One region of the Paenarthrobacter sp. NPDC089714 genome, then DNA from elsewhere that is predicted to be linked to it. Evidence: riboswitches for the same ligand, from Rfam matches in the RefSeq annotation. Region 1 holds a riboswitch; each other region holds the start of a gene.
What was found. A riboswitch is a leader RNA that binds a small molecule or an ion and turns the genes downstream of it on or off. The one in region 1 is predicted to bind thiamine pyrophosphate.
Positions count from the first base shown of each region.

Region 1 (5,094 bases):
GGCGAAACGGATTTCCCTGCTGGCAATATCGGCCTTCACCAGCCTCACCCTGACCTGGGTGCCGGACTCAAGCTCACCGTCGCAGCGGGCCGTGATGGCCGGTTCCTGGATCTGGATGGTGCCGTACGGTCCGTTGCCGTTCCCGTTCCCGTTTCCGTTGGATGGTTTGGATCCGGAGATCACCACGGCATCGAATTCTCCACCGATGTGGTTGGCCACCAGGGCAGCCTCCACCGTGTCCAGGGCCAGGCGTTCCAGCTTCCCGGCCAGTTGGTCCGAGGACGCCATGATCTCCGGGAGCGTAGGAAGTGCGTCGCGGGCCCATTGAGGGATGTCGTGACCGCCGCTCAGCGCTTCGCAGATCACCAGGACAAAGCGGTCGATCAGGCGGCGAAGCGGAGCGGTGGTGTGCGCGTACGGCGCCCCGATGGCCGATTGGATGACGTCCTCCGGGATCTCGCCATCGAAGGGCGTATACCCGGCGCCCCGGAACAGCGTCCCTGCCGAGTGCAGGATGGCCAGTTGCTTGGGATCGGAAGCATCAAGGGTCCGCAGGTACTCGCCGTAGGTGATGTCCCCGTCCCACGGTTTGCCCAGGGCTTGGGTTTGCCGCTTGAAATGCAGCAAGGAGCGCTCATCCGGCGCGGGCATGGTGCGCAGGATCCCTACCTTGCCGTCGAGCATCATGCGGGCCGCGGCCATGCCCGTCATGAGGGAGATCTGGGCGTTCCAATCCTCCACGGGAAGCGAAGGGGCAGCCACGATCCGGTACCCGCCACCACCTGTTGCCTGGACGATCTCCTGCTCAGGCATGTTGAGGCTGGCGCCACCGCGCTTGCGTTCCAGCTCCACGCGTTTCAGTCCGACCTCCTTCAGCAGTTGGAGGACAGGAAGGGCCGAGCCGGAATCGATCTGCTCCTGGGCACCTTTGTAGCTCAGCTTCGCGCGGCTCCGGACCTTGGCGCGCGCGACGGAGACGGACACGACGTCCGCTTTTGCATCGAGGTCGAAGTCCCACACGAACGCCCCGCAATCCTGCCCGGCCAGCAGGCTGCCGGCATGCTCGCTGATCACCTCCGGGTGGAGGGGAATCCGGCCGTCGGGAGCGTAGTAGGTCTGGCCGCGCTGCCTGGTTTCCGCGTCCAAGGCTCCATCGGGCACAACAAAGGAGGGGACGTCCGCAATGGCGTAAAGGACTTTGTAGCCCTCGCCTGCGCGGTCGATGAAAAGGGCCTGGTCCAAGTCCGTGGAGGTGGCGGGATCAATGGTGACAAAGGGAATGTCGAGCAAATCCCGGGTGGGGAGTTGATGGTGTTCAACGGCCGCCCGCGCCTCCGCCAACGCTTCGCCGGGGTAATCCGCGGGCAGTTCCAGCTCGGTCCTGAGCGCAGCCAAGGACTCCGCGAGCTGGTCGGAAGAATCGTCGACGTTGGGCGCTATCCGATGATGTGACACGAAAGTCAGACTAGCCCGAATTCGACGGATAGTCTTGGAACATGGGCACCTCCACAGGCCGCAACGACTCCCCGGGACAGCTCGCTGCCGGGCTGCTGGGTGCCATGGCCTACGGGGAGTTGTCCGCCTTTGGCCGGTTGTCCTCCGACTCCCGGTTGGCACCGACGCTTCGCGAACGGGCCATGCTGGCGAAGATCGCTGTTGGCGCCTTCGGAAACTATGCCGTGATCAGTGGCAGGCTCACCGAAATGGGGAACGACCCTGAGGACGCCATGCTCCCGTTCCAGGGTTCGTTCGACCATTTCCACGAGCGGACCCCGCCGGGAGACTGGTTCGAGTCGGTGACGAAGGCTTATGTCATCGACACCGTCTCGGCGGACTTTTACCGAACGGTCGCCGGGTTCCTCGATTCCGGGATCCAGCATTTCGTCCAGCAGGTTTGCTCGGCCGATCAAGCTACCGAAGCCCTGCGGATCCTGCTGCGCCGGGCCCTGCGGGATGACCCCCGGCTGGCTTCGCGGCTCTCGCTCTGGGGCCGCCGGATTGTGGGGGAGGCCCTCACCCAGGCCCAGCGGGTGGGCTTGGAGCACCCGGACCTGGGACCACTGTTGCGCGATGGACACGGATCCCGTGCCGCAGTCCATCAGCTCACCGCAGAGCTGGCCGAACGGCACGGGCGCCGCATGACGGGGCTTGGGCTGACGGCCTAGGCCGCGTCGAGCGCCGAAAGCAGCGCCCGCGCGGCCACCGTCGGGTCCTCCGCCTCGGTGATGGCGCGGACCACCACGATGCGGCTGGCACCGGCGGCAACTACTTGCTCCACATTTCCAAGGTCAACCCCACCAATGGCGAACCAGGGCAGGTCTACCCCGGCTTGTTTTACGGCCTCCGCGGCATATGTGACCAAGTCCAGCCCCACAGCAGCGCGGCCCGGTTTGGTGGGCGTCGCCCAGAGCGGGCCTACGCAGAAGTAGTCCAGGCCACCAGGTCCCTGGGAAGCGGCCACAGCCGCGTCCACCTGCTCGGGCGAGTGGGTGGAGAGGCCGATTGTTTCCTCGACCGGGAGCAGCTCCCGGGCCGCCCCCAAAGGGATGTCCTTTTGGCCGATGTGGAACACCGGAGCCCCGGAAATACGGGCAACATCGGCGCGGTCGTTGACGGCCCAAAGGCGTCCGTGGCGGCTGGCAACCTTGTTCAAGACCTCCAGCAGTTCCAGTTCTTGGGCAGCCTCGAGCGTCTTGTCGCGGAGCTGGATAATGTCCACTCCGCCCTCGAACGCGGCGTCCACAAAGTCTTCGAAGTCGTCCTGCCGCCGGCGGGCGTCGGTGCACAAATACAGGCGGGCAGTGGAAAGGAGATCAGGCTGGGTCATGCAAACCAGAGTAGTTCCTCTAAACTAGGCACGTACTGCGGGAGCCGCGACGATCGTCTTTATGACTGTCCGGCTGAGAGGGCTTCAGCGCCGACCGCTTGACCTGATCCGGCTAGTACCGGCGTAGGGAAGGGAATCCATGGCAGAAGCCATTCACGCAGACGTCGCCGTCATCGGCGGCGGCGTCATAGGACTCGGAATCGCGCATGAGGCGCGACGCCTGGGCCGTTCGGTGGTCCTCATCGATCCGGCACCGGCAAGTGGAGCAACCTTTGCCGCTGCCGGCATGCTGGCCCCCGTCAGCGAGCTCCATTACCAGGAAGAAGACCTCCTGGAACTCATGCTGGAATCGTCGCGGCGCTGGCCCGCTTTCGTGGACAGCCTCGCCGGGTCCAGGGAAGCCGCCGGATACCGCACGACGGCGACCATCGCCGTGGGTGCCGACGCCGCCGACCGCCGTGCGCTCGCGGACCTCCGGGCAGTCCAGGTGGCTGAGGGTCTCCAGGTGGAACCACTCCTGCTGCGGGACGCCCGTAGGCGGGAGCCGTTGTTGAGTCCGCAGATATCCTGCGCGTTCCACATACCGGCGGACCATCAAGTGGATCCCCGCAAGCTGGCGGCGAGACTTCTGGCCGGTTTGGCTGCCCACTGTCCCGCCGATACCAGTTGGATCGAGGGGACCGATTCCGGCTTCCACCTCCGGGAAACGGCCGTCCGCCTGCTCTGGGACGAAGGACGCGTAGCCGGCGTTGAATCCAGCAGCGGCGGGCGGGTCCTGGCCAAGGAAACAGTCCTTGCCAATGGCCTGGACGCTGCAACCGTCAACAGCCTCCCGGAGCAGCTCCATCTCCCGTTGCGGCCGGTCTACGGGGACATCCTCCGGCTCCGTGTCCCGGAATCCCTGCAGCCCCTTGTCACGTCGACCATCCGCGGAATGGTGCGGGGTGTGCCGGTCTACATCGTTCCCAGGGAGGACGGGACCGTGGTCATCGGGGCCACCCAACGCGAAGACGGATTGTCTGCCCGTTTCAACGCCGTCTCGGCAGGCGGCGTCTACCAACTCCTGCGCGATGCCCAGGTCCTTGTGCCCGCCGTCGCAGAACTGGAACTCCTCGAAGCGACAGCCCGTGCCAGGCCGGGAACTCCGGACAATGCACCGTTGCTGGGACGGGTGGCCGGTGCCGGGGGAGAGGTCCAGGGCCTCATTGTCGCCACGGGCTTCTTCCGGCACGGAGTTCTCCTGACGCCCGTGGCTGCGGCCATCGTGGGCGGTTTGATGACCGGCCCGGCCGATCCCAGGTGGTCTCGCTTCAGGCCGGACCGCTTTGCCCCGCAGGGAAGTGCACCCGCCATCCATACCTCCCCTCATACCGGACCATTCACCAAGGAATCAGCATGAACATCAAACTCAACGGAGCAGACCACGCAGTAGTGGACGGCGCCTCCGTCAGCACCCTCGTGACGTCCGTCACCGGCCGCGCACTGGACCACCGCGGACAGGCGGCCGACGGCGGCAAGCTGGGCGTCGCCGTCGCACGCAACTCGGAAGTGGTGCCGCGCAGCCAATGGGCCGCCACGGACCTCGCCGAAGGCGATGAACTGGAACTCGTTACCGCAGTCCAAGGAGGCTGAACCATGACCACAACAAGCACTGAAACCCGGATTGACCCGTTGGTCATTGACGGTGTTGAGCTTTCGTCCCGTCTCATCATGGGAACGGGAGGCGCTCCCAGCCTTGAAGGCCTCGGAGCCGCACTCCTGGCATCCGGGACGGAACTGACCACCGTGGCCATGCGGCGCTACTCTCCGGCAGAGGCCGGCTCGCTCTTCCAGCTCCTGGTGGACAACAACATCCGGGTGCTCCCCAACACTGCAGGCTGCTTTACGGCCAAGGACGCGGTGCTGACGGCCGAACTGGCCCGCGAGGCATTGGAGACCGACTGGGTCAAGCTTGAGGTCATCGCGGACGAACACACGCTCCTTCCCGACGCGGTGGAACTCGTGGAGGCCACGGAACAGTTGGTGAACCGGGGCTTCAAGGTCTTCGCGTACACCAACGACGATCCGGTGCTGGCCCTGCGCCTGGAGAACCTTGGTGCCACCGCCGTCATGCCGCTTGGCGCGCCGATCGGAACAGGCCTGGGTATCCTCAACCCGCACAACATTGAGGTCATCGTCTCCCGCGCTTCTGTTCCGGTGGTCCTGGACGCGGGCATCGGCACGGCCTCCGACGCGGCGCTTGCCATGGAGTTGGGGTGCGACGCCGT
Region 1 is NZ_JBIVGX010000001.1:477,411-482,504, forward strand. Features, by position in the region: gene ACIPY3_RS02210 (RNB domain-containing ribonuclease) at 1-1,455, opposite strand, end outside; gene ACIPY3_RS02215 (ferritin-like fold-containing protein) at 1,497-2,165, shown strand; gene thiE (thiamine phosphate synthase) at 2,162-2,827, opposite strand; TPP riboswitch at 2,855-2,974, shown strand; gene thiO (glycine oxidase ThiO) at 2,967-4,226, shown strand; gene thiS (sulfur carrier protein ThiS) at 4,223-4,459, shown strand; gene ACIPY3_RS02235 (thiazole synthase) at 4,463-5,094, shown strand, end outside.

Region 2 (5,094 bases), 440 kb from region 1:
GCTGCTGGACGTAGCCACGGGATGCGGTTGCGTCGAACGGCATGTCATCCTGCTCCGCCCAGGCGGCTGCGACGTCATCCAGGACATTGCCGTCGCCCTCGCTTTCATAAGTGAGGAGTTCGGCCAGCGCGCGCACCATGGCCTCGGGGACGCCCAGGAGCGCGTCGCTGGTGACGTCCACCAACGCCAGCTCGTAATCGGCGCCGGCAGCATGCACAGCCTGCCCGGCAAGATCGCCCAGTTGTTCAACTTCGAAATCAGTGATGCCATCGATCCGGACGGCGGACCCGGCGACGTCGGCGCCGCCTTCGAGGGCCGCGGCCCGCTTAAGTGCTTCGTCGTGGGTGGCTGCAAAAATTTCGGCAAAGCCCATGGGAACTACTCTCATTCCGTCGTGCTGACAAGTCGCGGAAACGGACCCGCAGGCCCCCTTCCCGCCACTACCCAGCCTAGTGCAGCCGGCACCCGACCGGCGCGACACGCCCTTAGCGGACGGCAACCCGCAAGTGGTTCCGCCAAGGGTCTTCGAAACGCAGTTCCTTCCCGGTGTGGTGGCTCTGCAGCCCGGCGACCTTGAGGCGGTCAGCCAGGGCCTGCACGTCGTCGTCTCCAGGGACTTCGATCAACACTTCACCGAGGCCCAGGGTGTCGCGGCGCGGTCCTGCGCCGCGGCTGTTCCACACATTCATCGCCATGTGGTGGTGGTATCCGCCCGCCGAAACGAACAGCGCCTGGCCATGCCACCCGGCCGTCCGCTCGAAGCCGAGGGTGTCCACGTAGAACTTCTGCGCCGTGGCCACGTCACCCACCTGCAGGTGGACATGCCCGATCCCCGCGCCGGCCCGGGCCTGTCCGGTCACAGCCTCTTCACTCAGGTACTGCTGGAGGTAGGCCTGCGGCGGAAGCGCCACGTTATCCATCACCACGTTCTTCCCGTCCCACCGCCAGACCTCGCGGGGCTTGTCGTAGTACAGCTCGATGCCATTGCCTTCGGGATCGGTGAAATAGAAAGCTTCGCTCACCAAATGGTCCGCGCTGCCAACGAAGGCCCGCGGCTCGTACTGCGCGGCGGTCGCGATCGTGGCGGCCAAAGACGGCTGGTCTTCGAAGAGGATTGCCGTGTGGAAGAGGCCCGCCTCGCCCCGACCGGGGATCTGAAGGCCGGCAGCGGGGGCGAGGTGGACCACAGGCTTGCCCAAGCGGCCCAAATACACTCCGCCGTCCTGCTCCGCTACCACCTGGAGACGCAGGGCGCGCTGGTAGTAGTCGCTCATGACTTTCATGTCGCCGACCTTGAGCATCACCGTGCCCATGGTGAGTTCGGCAGGCAGCAGGTCCTGGGTGGATGAGGTGGTCATATGAAACTCCCGGTAATGAAGGTGGCCGCTGTTCGGCGCGTTCTACTTATCTAAATTACTTGAAGCTTCAATTTATTCCTAGCGGATGACCGCACCTCGCAGAACCACGTGGTTGAGTTCGCTGACCGTCGCCAGGTTGTGCCGGGGGTCTTCCCCGCAAACCACGACGTCGGCACTCGCGCCTTCGCTGATGGCGTCGGCTCCCAGCCACGCACGGGCGCCCCAGGCGGCAGCGTTGAGGACAGCGGACGGCGGCAGGCCGGCGTCGTGCAGTTCCTGCATTTCGTCCGCGATCCGGCCGTGGTTGATGACGCTCCCGGCGTCCGTACCCGCGTAGATGGAGACTCCTGCTTCGAAGGCCTCCAGGACGCGTTCGCGGCGCCGCTCCCACAGGGCAGTCATGTGCTGCGCATAGTCGGGGAACTTGGGCCTTGCTTGTGCGGCGATGTCCGGAAAAGTAGCGATGTTCACCAGCGTGGGGACGATCGGCACCAGCTGCTCCACCAAACGGGGCACATGCCGCGGCAAGAGACCGGTAGCGTGCTCGATGCAGTCAATGCCGGCGTCGAGCATCTGGTCCACGGTGTCTTCGGCGAAGCAGTGCGCGGTCACGCGGGCCCCTTCGTCGTGCGCGGCAGCAATGGCATCCTTGACCACGGCCGCAGGAAATGACGGGGCGAGGTCTCCAACGCCACGGTCTATCCAGTCGCCCACCAGTTTGACCCAGCCATCGCCGGCGCGGGCTTCCTTGCGCACTGTCTCCACCAGCTCATCGGGCTCCACCTCGTGGCCCAGGCCTCGAAGATAGCGGCGGCTCCGCGCGATGTGCCGCCCTGCCCGGATGAGCCGCGGGAGATCTTTGCGCTGCTGGACCCAACGGGTATCGCTGGGTGAACCGGCATCCCTGATCAGCAGCGTGCCGGCGGCGAGGTCGGTTTGCGCCTGGGCCAAGGTGGTCGCCTCATCCACCGATCCGCCCGGACCGAGGCCGATGTGGCAGTGGGCGTCCACGAAACCCGGGAGGACCCAGCCATCCAGCACGGCGTCCGGCCGGGCCGCGGGCCGGATGAACGTCAGCAGGCCATCCACGGACCATAGCCCCCGGCGCTCGTCCTCGGCTCCGAGCAGCACGGGACCGGTGAATTCGATGATGTTCGCCATGGCAAAAGCCTAGTGCTCCCCCACGAGCCACGCCCTGCCGGATGGCTTGTGACTGGGACCACCCGGGGAGCTGTGGTAGCTTCGTCTACGACCACACGGGGGCCCTTGCAGGGGCTGAGATCGGGCTGAGGCAGTCTGCGACCGTTGAACCTGTCCGGGTAATGCCGGCGAAGGAAGTGAGTAATCCTTGAGCACCACAGAAACACAGCACAGCCCTGCCCAAAACCAGTCTGCTACGGCAGAGGAGACGGTCACGCAGTCGCTGAAGTCCCATTCGCTGGCCTGGCTGGAAGATCCCCGCCACGGCATCCGCGTACCGGTCACCGAAATCGCGTTGGAACCATCGCCGAACGGCCAGGCCAACGCTCCCTTGCAGGTGTACCGCACCGCCGGGCCAGGCAGCGACCCGGTAGTGGGCCTGCGTCCTTTCCGGCAGCCCTGGATTGAAGAACGCAGGGACACGGAAAGCTACAGCGGCCGCGAACGCAACCTGCTCGACGACGGCAAGTCGGCTGTCCGCCGCGGGGCGGCCTCGGCGGAATGGAAGGGTGCCCAGCCCGTTCCCCTCCGCGCCATCGAAGGCAGGACCGTCACGCAAATGCACTATGCCAAGCAAGGCATCGTGACCCCGGAAATGCGCTTTGTGGCGCTGCGGGAAAACTGCGACGTCGAACTGGTTCGCAGCGAAGTAGCGGCCGGCCGCGCCATCATCCCGAACAACATCAACCACCCTGAGTCCGAGCCGATGATCATCGGCAAGGCGTTCCTGGTGAAGATCAACGCCAACATCGGCAATTCAGCCGTGACCAGCTCCATCGCCGAGGAAGTCGACAAGCTGCAGTGGGCCACCCAATGGGGCGCAGACACCGTCATGGACTTGTCCACCGGTGATGACATCCACACCACCCGCGAGTGGATCATCCGGAACTCCCCCGTTCCCATCGGCACCGTTCCCATCTACCAGGCGCTGGAGAAGGTCAACGGCGAAGCCAACAAACTCACCTGGGAGATCTTCCGTGACACGGTGATTGAGCAGTGCGAACAGGGCGTGGACTACATGACGATCCACGCGGGGGTCCTCCTTCGCTACGTTCCGCTGACGGCCAACCGGGTGACGGGAATCGTTTCGCGTGGCGGCTCCATCATGGCGGGCTGGTGCCTGGCCCACCACGAGGAGAACTTCCTCTACACCCACTTCGATGAGCTGTGCGAAATCTTCGCCAAATACGATGTCGCGTTCTCGCTCGGTGACGGACTGCGTCCCGGTGCCACCGCCGACGCCAACGATGCCGCGCAGTTCGCCGAGTTGGACACCTTGGCCGAACTGACCCAGCGTGCATGGGAGTACGACGTCCAGGTCATGGTGGAAGGGCCGGGGCACATCCCGTTCCACCTGGTCCGGGAGAACGTGGAACGGCAGCAGGAATTGTGCAAGGGCGCCCCGTTCTACACCCTGGGACCCCTCGTGACGGACGTCGCGCCCGGCTACGACCACATCACCTCGGCCATTGGAGCCACGGAGATTGCCCGCTACGGCACGGCCATGCTGTGCTACGTGACTCCCAAGGAACACCTGGGCCTGCCCAACAAGGACGACGTCAAGACAGGTGTGATCACGTATAAGATCGCAGCCCATGCCGCGGACCTCGCCAAGGGACATCCCGGTGCGAACGAACGCGACGACGCCCTCTCCAAGGCGCGCTTCGAATTCCGTTGGCGGGACCAGTTCGCCTTGTCCCTGGACCCGGTAACCGCGGAATCCTTCCACGACGAGACGCTTCCGGCCGAACCGGCCAAGACGGCACACTTCTGCTCCATGTGCGGACCCAAGTTCTGCTCGATGCGCATCAGCCAGGACATCCGGGATGAATACGGTTCTGCCGAAGCCCAGGCAGCGATTGCGGACATGTACAGCGGCATGCGGGAAAAGAGCCAGGAGTTCCTCGCGGCAGGAGGCAAGGTCTACCTGCCCGAGCTGCAGGTGCCTGCAGGGTCAGGACGCGCGAACTGAGCTGGCCCGCCCAACCTCGGCGATGAACTTCCGGATGATCCGGTCTCCATCCGCCGAGTCCTGGGGCCGGTGCCCTCCCGCCGCCGCGCAGCGGAGGGCACCGGTTTCCTGCAGATATGCTGCGATCTCCTCGTAGAGCGGTTCCCAACCGCCTGTGAGGACCAAGGTAGGTACTCCCGGAACGATGTGCAGTTGCGCTTCCCACGGGGGTGCCTGCAGCCGCAGCCTCTTGGCGGAACGCCTGGCCTCGGGTGTTTCCTGCCCGCCGGCCTCGGCAGAAAAGGCGCGCCGGAAGTATTCGCGTTCGTAGTCGGCGTCGTTCAGTTGGTTCCGGATCTCGAAAAGCGGTTCCATGAGGGCACGGTGTGAAGCCGTGGCGGGCAACTCCGCTGTCAAGGACAGGCACGCAGGCTCAACAAGGACCAGGGAATGCACCAGGTCCGGGCGCTCCACCGCCGCAAGCATGGCGGAGATGGCGCCTTGCTCGTGTGCCACCACGTGCCCACCGCCGGGGCTGGCCAGCGAATCAAGCAGGATTGCGACGTCGGCAGCCACATCCGATTC
Region 2 is NZ_JBIVGX010000001.1:914,239-919,332, reverse strand. Features, by position in the region: gene ACIPY3_RS04410 (hypothetical protein) at 1-373, opposite strand, end outside; gene ACIPY3_RS04405 (VOC family protein) at 486-1,358, opposite strand; gene ACIPY3_RS04400 (amidohydrolase family protein) at 1,437-2,519, opposite strand; TPP riboswitch at 2,605-2,712, shown strand; gene thiC (phosphomethylpyrimidine synthase ThiC) at 2,707-4,530, shown strand; gene ACIPY3_RS04390 (alpha/beta fold hydrolase) at 4,513-5,094, opposite strand, start outside.
Region 2: it holds a riboswitch for thiamine pyrophosphate, as region 1 does, so the genes downstream of both, thiC (phosphomethylpyrimidine synthase ThiC) here and thiO (glycine oxidase ThiO) in region 1, are expected to answer to the same signal.

Region 3 (5,094 bases), on a different contig from region 1:
CGCCGACTACCACCCCGGCAGGCGGCGCAGCCGCCGAACCGGAAGCCAGGGCAGAAGTCCCCACAGAGTCCTCAGAATCCGAGGCAGACGCCGCCCCCGGTTCCTCGGCGCTCTTCCTGGAGCCCGTTTCCATCACGTCCATGATTTTCCAGGCGCCCGACCTTAGCACAGTGGTCCGTCCGGCAGTCGAGGAAAAGACTGAAGAGACCGCTGAGGATTCTGAGGACACCGGTGACGGCGAGCTGGAGGAGGCGGGAAGCCGCCGCCGGCGCCGGAGCCGTGGCCGCCGTGGCCGCCGCGCAACGGACCGTGAGGATAACGGGGCCGAGGAGTCCGGCGAGGAAGCGGACGATGACGAGTCGCCGGCCGCCGAGCCCCTTGAAGACGGCGTCACCTCGCGTCGCCGTCGTCGCCGCCGCCGTGGCGACCAGGACCTTGAACTGACCGGCGGATCGGACGATGATCCGCCCAACACGGTGACCCGTGTCCGCGCACCGCGGCCCATCTCGGAATCCACAAGTTCCAACCGCGTGGCCAGCGTCAAGGGTTCCACGCGGCTTGAGGCCAAGAAGCAGCGCCGCCGCGAGTCCCGCGAGACGGGCCGCCGTCGCCAGGTCATCACCGAGGCCGAGTTCCTTGCCCGCCGCGAATCAGTGGACCGGCAGATGATCGTGCGCCAGCGCGACGACAGGATCCAGATCGGTGTCCTGGAGGACGGCGTCCTTGCCGAGCACTTCGTTTCCAAGACCCAGCAGGATTCGCTGATCGGCAACGTGTACCTGGGCAAGGTACAGAACGTGCTGCCTTCCATGGAAGCAGCGTTCGTTGACATCGGACGTGGCCGCAACGCGGTCCTCTATGCCGGCGAGGTGAACTGGGATGCCGTCAACCTTGAGGGCCAGCCGCGCCGGATCGAAAACGCCCTGAAATCGGGTGATTCCGTCCTTGTGCAGGTAACCAAGGATCCCGTCGGGCATAAGGGTGCACGCCTGACCAGCCAGATTTCCCTTCCGGGCCGCTACCTGGTGTACGTTCCCGGCGGTTCCATGACGGGCATCTCACGCAAGTTGCCCGACGTCGAGCGCAACCGCCTCAAGCGGATCCTCAAGGACCGTTTGCCGGAGAACGCCGGGGTCATTGTCCGTACGGCAGCCGAAGGGGCCTCGGAAGAGGAACTGACCCACGACATCAACCGCCTCCGCGCCCAGTGGGAGGGGATTGAGGGCCAGGCGTCCTCCACGAAGGTCCTGGCACCCGAGCTGCTTTACGGCGAGCCCGATTTGACCATCAAGGTGGTCCGTGACGTCTTCAACGAGGACTTCTCCAAGCTCATCGTTTCCGGCGACGATGCCTGGGACACCATTGAGGCTTATGTCACCTATGTTGCGCCGGACCTGGTGGGCCGGCTCGAGAAGTGGACCAAGGACCAGGACATTTTCTCGGCATGGCGCATCGACGAGCAGATCCACAAGGCCCTGGAACGCAAGGTCTTCCTGCCGTCGGGTGGATCCTTGGTGATCGACCGTACCGAGGCCATGACTGTGGTGGACGTCAACACCGGCAAGTTCACCGGCAGCGGTGGAAACCTGGAGGAGACCGTCACCAAGAACAACCTTGAGGCCGCCGAGGAAGTAGTCCGCCAGCTTCGCCTGCGCGATATCGGTGGCATCATCGTCATCGACTTCATCGACATGGTGCTCGAATCCAACCGGGACCTGGTGCTGCGCCGCCTGGTGGAATGCCTGGGCCGGGACCGTACCAAGCACCAAGTGGCGGAGGTGACCTCCCTTGGCCTGGTGCAGATGACGCGCAAGCGCATGGGCACAGGCCTGCTCGAGGTCTTTGGTGAGCAGTGCGAGCACTGTGCCGGACGCGGCGTGGTGACTCACGACGAACCTGTTGAGCACCGTCGTGCAAACGCTGTTGCCGCCGAGCAGCACCGGCCGCACACGGAAACCCAGCAGCAGCCTTCCAGCCGGACTGAGCGGAAGCGCCGCCGCGGCAAGGGCGGGGGACAGCCGGCAGAGAGCTCGACGCCGGTCCACACCGCAGCTTCGCCTGCGCCTTCGACGCCGGCTCCGGAGCCGGTGGATCCGGCACGGCAGGCCAAGGCCCAGGCCACCAGGGCTGCCCTGGCCACGATCGCCGCCGCAGCGCACGCTGCCCACCTGCACGACGACGAGGTTCACCGGGCCGAGGAAGAAGCACGTGCCGCGGCCGCCGCCGCAACCGGGGCTGGCGCAGAGCATTCTGACGAGGTGCCCGATTCGGGCGCCGTTGAGGGCGCCCCGCGTGCCACGCCGGTGCTCCGGTTTGGCGGTGAAGAGGTTGCCCTGCCCTTCGTGGAACACCACGAGGAGCCCGCTTCGGAGAAGCCTGCCATGACTCTGGACCTGTTGGCTGAGGCTTTCTCCCACCTGGGTGGGGATCCCGTGGCTGTCGAAAGCCAGGCTGGGCCCGCTGCCACTGTTGCTGCTCCCGCGGAAACCGTCCCCTCCCGGCAGGATCCTGCGGAGGAAAGCGATCCGTCCAGTCGTGCCCGCGGCCGGCGTGGGCGCCGGAACCGCAGCGCCAGCCGGGCGCAGGGTGCCGCCAACGAGACCACGGTAGAGCACCATGAGGTGTCCGCGTCCACCGGTGGGGGAGCGGCCCATGAAGCCAAGGCGCCGCAGGAGCAGGCCAAGAGGGAGTCCGCTGCTTCTGAGCCGATTATCCTCGGCGTGGGGGTTCCGGCCTCGGAACTCTAGGCATTGCCAACGTCATGTAACCGACGAAGGGTCCGGCAGTAACTAATGCCGGACCCTTCGTCCGTTAGGCTTGGTCACTGACACGGGGTGCCAGGCGTTGGGCCGGGCTGAGATCCAGACCCGTTGAACCTGTCCGGTTAGCACCGGCGAAGGGATGTCCCTCATGACTTCATCGTTGAAATCAGCCGTCTACGCCGTGGCAAACACCGGCCGGCGGGCCCCGCGCGTCCTTAGCATCGCGGGCTCCGACCCCTCTGGCGGCGCTGGAATCCAGGCAGACCTGAAGAGCATTGCCGCCCACGGCGGCTACGGAATGGCCGTGGTCACGGCACTCACGGCGCAAAACACCTTGGGCGTCACCGCCGTCCATGTTCCGCCCGTGGACTTTCTGCGGCAGCAGCTTGAGGCGATCAGCAGCGATGTAACCATCGACGCCGTCAAGATCGGGATGCTGGGCGACGCCGAGGTGATTGGCGAGGTGCGTCGCTGGCTGGAGGAGGTGCGTCCCGCCGTCGTGGTCCTTGACCCGGTGATGGTAGCTACCAGTGGTGACCGCCTCCTCCGGGAATCCGCCGAAGCAGCCCTGCGCGGCCTCTTGCCGGTGGCGGACCTCATCACCCCCAACATTCCTGAACTCGCCATGCTGCTGGGCGAGCCGGAAGCGACGGATTGGTCCACTGCCCTCGAACAAGGCAAGCGGCTCGCGGCCGAATGTGGAAACACCGTGCTGGTGAAGGGCGGACACTTGGCGGGAGCCGAGTGTCCCGATGCGCTCGTCAATACCAGTGGCTTGCTGCGGCAGGACCTTGTCTCGGTGGCGGGGCCACGGGTGGAGACGAAGAACAGCCATGGAACGGGCTGCTCGTTGTCCTCGGCCCTGGCTACGGTCCAGGCGCGGACGGGAGACTGGGAAGCGTCGCTGCGGGAGGTCAAACCCTGGCTCCTGCAGGCCCTGGCCACCGCGGATGTGCTGGAGGTGGGCCATGGCAGTGGCCCCATCAACCACTTCCACCATGCACAGCAGGCCGAAGGCCCGGGGGCTTTCGCCGCCCGCCTGTGGGAGGAAGCGGCACCTGAGCTGGACGCCATCCATGGCCTCGAATTCATCCAGGGGCTGGAGTCGGGCAGCCTTCCCGAGCCACAGTTCAACTATTACCTCGCGCAGGATGCCCTTTACCTGAACGGCTACTCGCGGGTGCTGGCACGGGCAGGTGCCCTCGCTCCCACCGAGGAAGAGCAGCTGTTCTGGGCCAGGTCCTCGCAGCTCTGCCTCGAAGTCGAATCCGAACTGCACCGCAATTGGCTGAGCACGCGGGAGGCCGCAACCCACACCGGACCTGTCACCAAGGCCTACGTGGACCACCTTCTGGCGGCGTCGGCCTCTGGAAGTTACGGCGTGCTGCTCGCGGCCATCCTGCCCTGTTACTGGCTCTACGCCGAGGTGGGACACCGGCTCCACGCAAGTTACGTCACAGCAGGTTCCCCGTCGGAGCACGCGTATGCGGACTGGTTGAAGACCTACGCCGATGAAGACTTTGCCGAGGCCACCCGCAAGGCCATCGGCTTTACGGACGCGGCCGCGGTCGTCGCCTCCAGCCACGACCGGGCCGCCATGGTGGAGGCTTTCGCCCATTCGTGCCGCTACGAGACGGCCTTCTTTGACGCCCCGCGGTTGCACGCGTAAAGGCCGCCCGCGCGTCGAAGTGGTGAATTCCCGGCAAAGTGTCCCGGAGCCTGTAGGCTGTATGGGCACGGTGCCGGGAAAGTCCGTTCCTACTGGTGACTAGCGTCACGCGGTGGCTTCCGGACCCGGCCTCATTTGCAGCCGAGGGTCGAACTAGCGTAATCTTGATCTTCGGTGCTTACGCCAACACTTGGGTTATGCCCCCTGGAATTATTCACGGGATGACTCGCGGGCTTCGATCTGGAGTCCACGGCGTTGAGGCACAGCGTGAACCAGGCCTGATTCCGGTTCGAGTTCCGCACGCAAATTTAGTAAGAAACGTCGAGAGAAGTGAGTACCCCAGTGGTGTACGCGATTGTCCGCGCAGGCGGCCGCCAAGAAAAGGTTTCCGTTGGAGACTACGTAACGCTGAACCGCGTCCCCGGTGGAGCCGGCAGCACGCTTGAGCTGCCCGCCTTGCTCCTGGTTGACGGCGACAAGGTCACCTCCGCTGCTGCGGACCTGGCCAAGGTGAAGGTCACGGCCGAGATCCTGGAGGACCTCCGTGGTCCCAAGATCGTCATCCAGAAGTTCAAGAACAAGACCGGCTACAAGAAGCGCCAGGGTCACCGTCAGGAACTGACCAAGATCAAGATCACGAGCATCGCGTAACTTTCCTTACGC
Region 3 is NZ_JBIVGX010000003.1:60,093-65,186, forward strand. Features, by position in the region: gene ACIPY3_RS06935 (Rne/Rng family ribonuclease) at 1-2,747, shown strand, start outside; TPP riboswitch at 2,821-2,919, shown strand; gene thiD (bifunctional hydroxymethylpyrimidine kinase/phosphomethylpyrimidine kinase) at 2,911-4,431, shown strand; gene rplU (50S ribosomal protein L21) at 4,774-5,082, shown strand.
Region 3: it holds a riboswitch for thiamine pyrophosphate, as region 1 does, so the genes downstream of both, thiD (bifunctional hydroxymethylpyrimidine kinase/phosphomethylpyrimidine kinase) here and thiO (glycine oxidase ThiO) in region 1, are expected to answer to the same signal.